One region of the Paeniglutamicibacter sp. ZC-3 genome, then DNA from elsewhere that is predicted to be linked to it. Evidence: riboswitches for the same ligand, from Rfam matches in the RefSeq annotation. Region 1 holds a riboswitch; the other holds the start of a gene.
What was found. Region 1 has a riboswitch for cyclic di-AMP ahead of OIU93_RS02805 (M23 family metallopeptidase). Riboswitches for the same ligand answer to the same signal wherever they lie in the genome.
Positions count from the first base shown of each region.

Region 2: it holds a riboswitch for cyclic di-AMP, as region 1 does, so the genes downstream of both, OIU93_RS18330 (M23 family metallopeptidase) here and OIU93_RS02805 (M23 family metallopeptidase) in region 1, are expected to answer to the same signal.

Region 1 covers NZ_JAOYTG010000001.1:630,305-633,657, forward strand. Annotated here, with positions in the region: gene OIU93_RS02800 (C40 family peptidase) at 1-637, opposite strand, end outside; cyclic di-AMP (ydaO/yuaA leader) riboswitch at 643-796, opposite strand; gene OIU93_RS02805 (M23 family metallopeptidase) at 924-1,847, opposite strand; cyclic di-AMP (ydaO/yuaA leader) riboswitch at 1,935-2,115, opposite strand; gene OIU93_RS02810 (metal-dependent transcriptional regulator) at 2,201-2,896, opposite strand; gene serC (phosphoserine transaminase) at 3,095-3,353, shown strand, end outside.
Region 2 covers NZ_JAOYTG010000024.1:58,032-61,384, forward strand. Annotated here, with positions in the region: gene OIU93_RS18325 (C40 family peptidase) at 1-466, opposite strand, end outside; cyclic di-AMP (ydaO/yuaA leader) riboswitch at 472-650, opposite strand; gene OIU93_RS18330 (M23 family metallopeptidase) at 753-1,583, opposite strand; cyclic di-AMP (ydaO/yuaA leader) riboswitch at 1,764-1,944, opposite strand.

The DNA of each region.
Region 1 (3,353 bases):
CCGAGGTGCCGCGGGCGATGTTGATGCCGTGCTTTGCGTAGACGTACTTGACGAAGCCCGAGCAGTCCCAGCCCGAGGGGGTGTTGCCGCCCCATACATACGGAACGCCGACGTACTTGGCCGCGGTTGCCGCGATGCCGGACAGGTTGGCGGTGTTCATCGAGTCGCTCTTCACCTTGGGGGCCTCGGAGGCCTTAGGGGTGGAGTCGCGGTTCGAGCGGGTCACCGGCGCCATGGCGTCCGAGTTGCTGCTGGAACGGGTCACCGGGGCGGTGTCGTTGGAGCGCTCGGAAACCTCGTTGGAAACGGCGACGACAACCGGCGCGGGCGCCGGCTTGGAGGTGAACGCTGCGCGTTCGATGTTCAGGTCCTTGGCCTTGGAAGCCGCGACCGAAACGGCCTTGACGGCTACACGCTCTGCTGAGAGGCCTTCAACGGGAACTGCGCTTGCTTCGCGGGAAACATCACCCTGGGCCGGAACGCCCAAAGTGAGCACGAGGCCTGATGCGGCTGCAATCACTGCTGCCTGGCGTCCAACCGAACCAGCGTTCGAGGCAACTGCCTTCGAGATGGATTCGAGTGGGTTGGTCCGAACCGGGGTCGCGCGGTGGCGGCCCAATGCTTGACGTGTAGTCACGTAGTAATGCCTCTCCTGATGCCTGCGAGGTGAGCTGTCGGGTTCGAGTGGGAGTCACTCGGCAATCCGGCCGCCAGGCCGAACCACTTAACCCCAAGGCTTCCTGTGTGGAAACCGAATGTGGGTCCCCCGCCACTGCCAAACGAGTAATTGAACGGACACCGTGGGCTGGCAGTGCTCGGCACTTCCCGCGGCGGTGAACAGGGATGATCCCTGGTCACGTATTTAGAATATATGAAGCGAATCCAAAAGTCACGTTCTGATCACGGAACGGTGACAATTGCCGTTATAACCAGGCCTCGGGGTTTACCCACTTGCCGTTGACGATGACTTCCAGGTGCAGGTGGGGGCCGGTTGAGTTGCCCGTGCTGCCGCTCAAGGAGACGACTTCGCCGCGCTTGACCTTCTGGCCCACCGAAACCTTCAGCGACGAATTGTGGTTGTAGCTGGTGTGCAGTCCGTTGCCGTGGTCGATCTCCACACGGAAGCCCGAGTGGCCGGCCCAGGCGGCCTGCACGACGGTGCCGGCGGCGCTTGCCTTGATCGGCGTGCCCATGGGAACTGCGTAGTCCAAGCCGTTGTGGTTCATGTACCCCGGACCGGTCGGATTCTTGCGGTGGCCGAAGCGCGAGGTCAACCGGATGCTGTCCACCGGCTGGGCCAGGACTCCTTCGGCGGCCAGCTTGGTGACGTCTCCGCCGGCTGCGGTCAAGACCGTTGCCAGCTTGTCTTCCTCGGTGAATTCGCTGGTCAGCGAGGCTCGCTCGATCTTGACCTCGTCGTCGGCCGGGGCCATGACGTCGACCACGACGGACTGGGCGACGCGCTCGGATCCCGCAGCTGCCGTTTCGGCTTCCTTTGCGGGAGAGGCTGCGGCGAACGCCAGACCGGAAACGGCGGCGACTGCCGCCAGCTTGTGCGTGAAGCCAAGGCGGGGGCGCTGGGCCCGGGGGGCGAACTTCAGGACATTGTCCAGTTCGTCGACCTCGGCCGGGGCGGCAACGGGTGCTGCCGGCGCAGCCAGGGCGACGGGAATTTCGGTGGCGGCAATTGCGTCCGCGTCCGGGGATACGCCATAGCGCAGGCCCGCTACGAAGCGGCGGCCGGTGTACTGCGTGTTGTCAGGGGTCTCGACGGAATCAGGGACCGCGCTCAGGGCGCGTCGACCGGAACGTCGGGAAGTGTTTTCACCACTCAGGGCGGTGTCCACGATCTGCTCTAGTGAACCTTCAGCAGGCGAAGCATCAACGGGTCCGGAAGCACGGCGGCGCCCGGGAGTGTGCTGCTGAGTCAAATGTCAACCTCTCATGTATCGCCTGCGAAGTTAGCTGTCGGATTCGAGTCATGAGATCAACTCGGCAGAGCCTACATAGTGGACTCAGCTTCACCCCAAGATCCATGGTCCAAGACCAGGAACGGCTGAATGGGTCCTCCGCCCCTACCGGGAATTCTTGCTCCGCGATCCGCCGGTAGGGTTATGCGAACCGGATCGGGACTAGATTGCCTAGGTGCAACCCAACGTGAAACACTACCGGGATTAATGTCAAAGTTACAATTCCGTTATCAATCCATGCGGCGGACAAACACGTGGGCGCTGACTTCCGTCGGAAGCTCCAGCGCGCCCTCGATCCCCTGCACCCGAACAACGACGTAATCGCCGGCCCGTTCGAGGGTGACTAGGGCGCCTGGGCGGATGCCACCCTCATCGAGCTGCACCAGCAGCTCGGGTTCCACCTGGATGGTTTCGGCCAGTCGCTCGACGCGGACCGGGCCCGTATTCCCGTCGACCAGGGCCGAATCGAGACTTTGGACACGTATCGAGATTTCACCCAGTTCCGGCCCTCCCAGGGTCTCGAGCCCGGGGATCGGATTTCCATAGGGAGAGGACTCGGGCGAACCGAGCAACTTGAACAGGCGCTGCTCCACGCGCTCGCTCATCACGTGCTCCCAACGGCAGGCCTCTTCATGGACGTACTCCCACTCCAAGCCAATGACGTCGGCGAGCAGGCGTTCGGCCAGACGGTGCTTGCGCATCACGCCCGTTGCAACTTCTGCGCCATGTGAGGTCAGTTCGAGGTGGCGGTCGGTGGTCACCACGACCAGTCCGTCGCGCTCCATGCGGGCCACCGTCTGTGAAACCGTGGGCCCGGAGTGCCCCAGTCGCTCGGCAATGCGCGCGCGCAGGGCAATGATGCCCTCTTCCTGGAGTTCCAGGATGGTGCGCAAGTACATTTCGGTGGTATCGATCAAATCTGACACGTTTGCAGCTCCCGCAGGGGTTGATTGTTACAAGAGATCACTACGCGATCCACTCTACCCGCGTTCACATTGGCGACTCGCTATTACACAATGGGCCGCCCAGTGCGCGATTATTGAACCACTGGGCACCCTCAATGCGCATCGGATTGCCGCATCGGAAGTGCCCACAGCGGATAACCCCCCCTTATGAGGAGCAACATGAGCACCGGCGTGACCATCCCCCAAGACCTTTTGCCCGTGGACGGACGATTCGGCGCAGGACCTTCCAAGGTCCGCCCCGAACAGATCCAGGCTCTCATCGATGCCGGCACGCAACTCCTGGGGACCTCTCACCGCCAGGCCCCGGTGAAGAACCTGGTCCGCGACATCCAGGAAGGCCTCAAGACGTTCTTCAACGCCCCGGCCGACTACGAAGTGGTCCTGGGCGTGGGCGGATCCACCGCGTTCTGGGACATTG
Region 2 (3,353 bases), on a different contig from region 1:
AATCTCGGTTCGAGCGGGTCATCGGAGCGCTGGCGTCCGAGGCGCTGCTGGCACGGGTCGCCGGAGCGGTGGACTTCGAGTTGGTGCTGGCACGGGTCACCGGAGCGGTGTCGTTGGAGCGCGGGGTAACTTCCTCGGCCACGGCGACGACGACCGGGGCGGGTGCCGGCTTGGAGGTGAACGCTGCGCGCTCGATGTTCAGGTCCTTGGACGCCGAGACCGAAACGGCCTTGACGGCTACGCGCTCCGGGCTAAGCCCTTCAACGGGAACGGCGCTTGCTTCGCGGGAAACATCACCCTGGGCGGGAACGCCCAAAGTGAGGACCAGGCCGGATGCGGCGGCAACGACTGCTGCCTGGCGGCCAACCGAACCAGCGTTCGAGGCAACGGCCTTTGAGATGGATTCGAGGGGGTTGGTCCGAACCGGGGTCGCGCGGTGGCGGCCCAATGCTTGACGTGTAGTCACGTAGTAATGCCTCTCCTGATGCCTGCGAGGTGAGCTGTCGGGTTCGAGTGGGAGTCACTCGGCAATCCGGTCGCCAGGCCGAACCACTTAACCCCAAGGCTTCCTGTGTGGAAACCGAATGTGGGTCCCCCGCCACTGCCAAACGAGTAAGTGAACGGACACCGTGGGCTGGCAGTGCTCGGCACTTCCCGCGGCGGTGAACAGGGTTGATCCCCGATCACTTACTTAGAATATATGAAGCTAATCCACAAGTCACGTTTTGGTCACGGAACAGTGACAATTGCCGTTATAACCAGCTTTCGGGGTTTACCCACTTGCCGTTGACGATGACCTCGAGGTGGACGTGGCAACCGGTCGAGTTGCCCGTGGTGCCGACAAGCGCGACAACTTCTCCGCGCTTGACCTTTTGTCCCACGGACACCTTGAGGGCCGAATTGTGGTTGTAGCTGGTCTCCAGCCCGTTGCCATGGTCGATCTGCACGCGGTTGCCGGAGTGGCCGGCAAACTCGGACTGCACGACGGTGCCGGCGGCACTGGCCTTCACAGGGGTCCCGCACGCGGCCCCATAGTCCAGCCCGTTGTGGTTCATGAAACCCGGGCCGGTCGGATTCTTCCGGAACCCGAAACGCGAAGTCAATCGCACGGTGTCCAACGGTTGGGCCAGGACCCCGCCGCTTTCGACTTTGGTGACGTCGCCGCCGGAAGCGGTCACGACCGTTGCCAGCTTGTCTTCCTCGGTGAACTCGCTGGTCAGCGAGGCGCGCTCGATCTTGACCTCGTCGTCGGCCGGGGCCGTGACATCTGCTACAGCAGTCTGGGCGACGCGCTGGGTCTCCGAGGCAGCTTCCTCGACATCCTGCCCCGGGGTGATGGCGGCGAATGCCAGGCCGGAAACGGCTGCGACTGCTGCGATCATGTGCGCATACCCAAGTCGGGGGCGTTGCGTCCGGGGCTCGAACTTTAGGACATTGTCCAGCTCGTCGACTTCGGTGGGCGCGGCAACCGAAGTCGTGGGAGCAACCAGGGGAGTAGGAATTTCGCTGGCGGCAATTGCGTCCGCATCCGGGGATGCGCCGTAGCGCAGGCCCGCCGCAAAGCGGCGGCCAAGGTACTGCATGCTGTCGGGGGCCTCAACGGAGTCCGGGACCGCGCTCAGGGCGCGTCGACCGGAACGTCGGGAAGTGTTTTCACCGATCGGTGCGGTGTCCGCGATCTGCTCTAGTGAACCGTCAGCAGGCGTAGCATCAACGGGTCCGGAAGCACTACGGCGGCCGGGAGTGTGCTGCTGAGTCAAATGTCTACCTCTCATGTATCGCCTGCGAAGTTAGCTGTCGGATTCGAGTCATGAGATCAACTCGGCTGAGCCTATATAGTGGACTCAGCTTCACCCCAAGATCCGTGGTCCAAGACCAGGAACGGTTGAATGGGTCCTCCGCCCCCACCGGGAATTCTTGCTCCGCGATCCGCCGGTAGGGTTATGCGAATCGGATCGGGACGGATTTGCGTAAGTGAAACCCAACGTCTAACTCTACCGGGGTATATACAGAAAGTTACAATTCCGTTATCAATCCATGCGACGGGCAAACGCGTGGCCTCGGGCTTCGGGCGAAAGTGAGGCCATGGGATTCATTCGCGAATACGGCCGCCGACCTCGCCTACGGCTGGTTCCGTTCTTCCCCCTTTCCGCGTGTTCATGTGTCAGAACACGTCCAATCCCGCCTTGGTCCTACATGTGTGGCAGCAACGGATCGCCGAAGTGATAGGTGAAGAGTAGGGAAAGGCCGGCATAGCGGTTGTGAGGTTCATCCGTTTCAAGGGCAGCCCCTGGAAGAAGTCCTCATCTACGCAGACGACCACGGATGCTTCGACTGGAAACGACGCTCTGATAAGCTCTTTCTAGGCGACTGCAGGTTTTTTGAACGGAGCTTGCAGTCGCTGTAACGGTGAGACCTAAATCCTCTGGCCGGTGCACGCTGTGGGACTCGATATTAATCGGGTCCCACATGCGTTTATCCCCCACCACATCCTGCCGGCCATGGGCGGTCTCGGGAACCGAACGATGGAGGTGCTCTCCAGCACCGTCGGGGACGCGCCGCAATACGGTGAATCTGAACGCTGACAAGAGCCTGACAACATCGTTGTCCCGGCACTGCCGCCCACAGGGGCCATCCACTGAGACCGAAAAGCGCCCAAATTCCCGTTATCCCACTTAGATGCGATGAGGTTATCTGTTGAGCCCGACGCGGCGATGCAACCTCGAAGCAGCGAACCTAGCCACGGCATTTGCCTGTTATAGGTACCTGACTAGGAACTGAAAAGCTCACTCATATCCAGTCCCTTCTCCCGGAGAAGCCGCCGTGTTCTTCGATGAAACATTCAACTTCCCACCTGCTGCACGATCCCGCAGAGACCCTGGGTTTGCCTGCCGGCCCCCAAGGTGAAATCCATTACGACCAGCCCCCATCCTGACCGAAGGGGGCTGGGAACGCCCCGGGCGGGGAACCCCGCCCTGCTCATCGGATGGATACTTACGGGGACGGGAATCCTGTGCACCGTCGCGGGATTCATTCTGATGATGCTCTGACCCAGCTCCGCGCGATTCCGCAGTCGTCCGGGATTGGGTCTGGAACTGGTCCTGGCACCATGGAATCCGCCAGATCGCGGGTGTCGGCATAATCATAGGAAAACATCCACCTCGGTGTTCACAAATCCAACTGCGTCGCAAACTCAACGGTGCGTCGGCAAAGAGCACGGTAGCGATGTCTCATAACCCATCGCTACCGGACGTCGCGCAGGTCCAGCCTCGATATTGGCCGATTTCACAAAGCCGCCCCTCTAATGCCGCAGGAAACCGCATCAGCCCAGGCCTTGACCCACATACCCCATG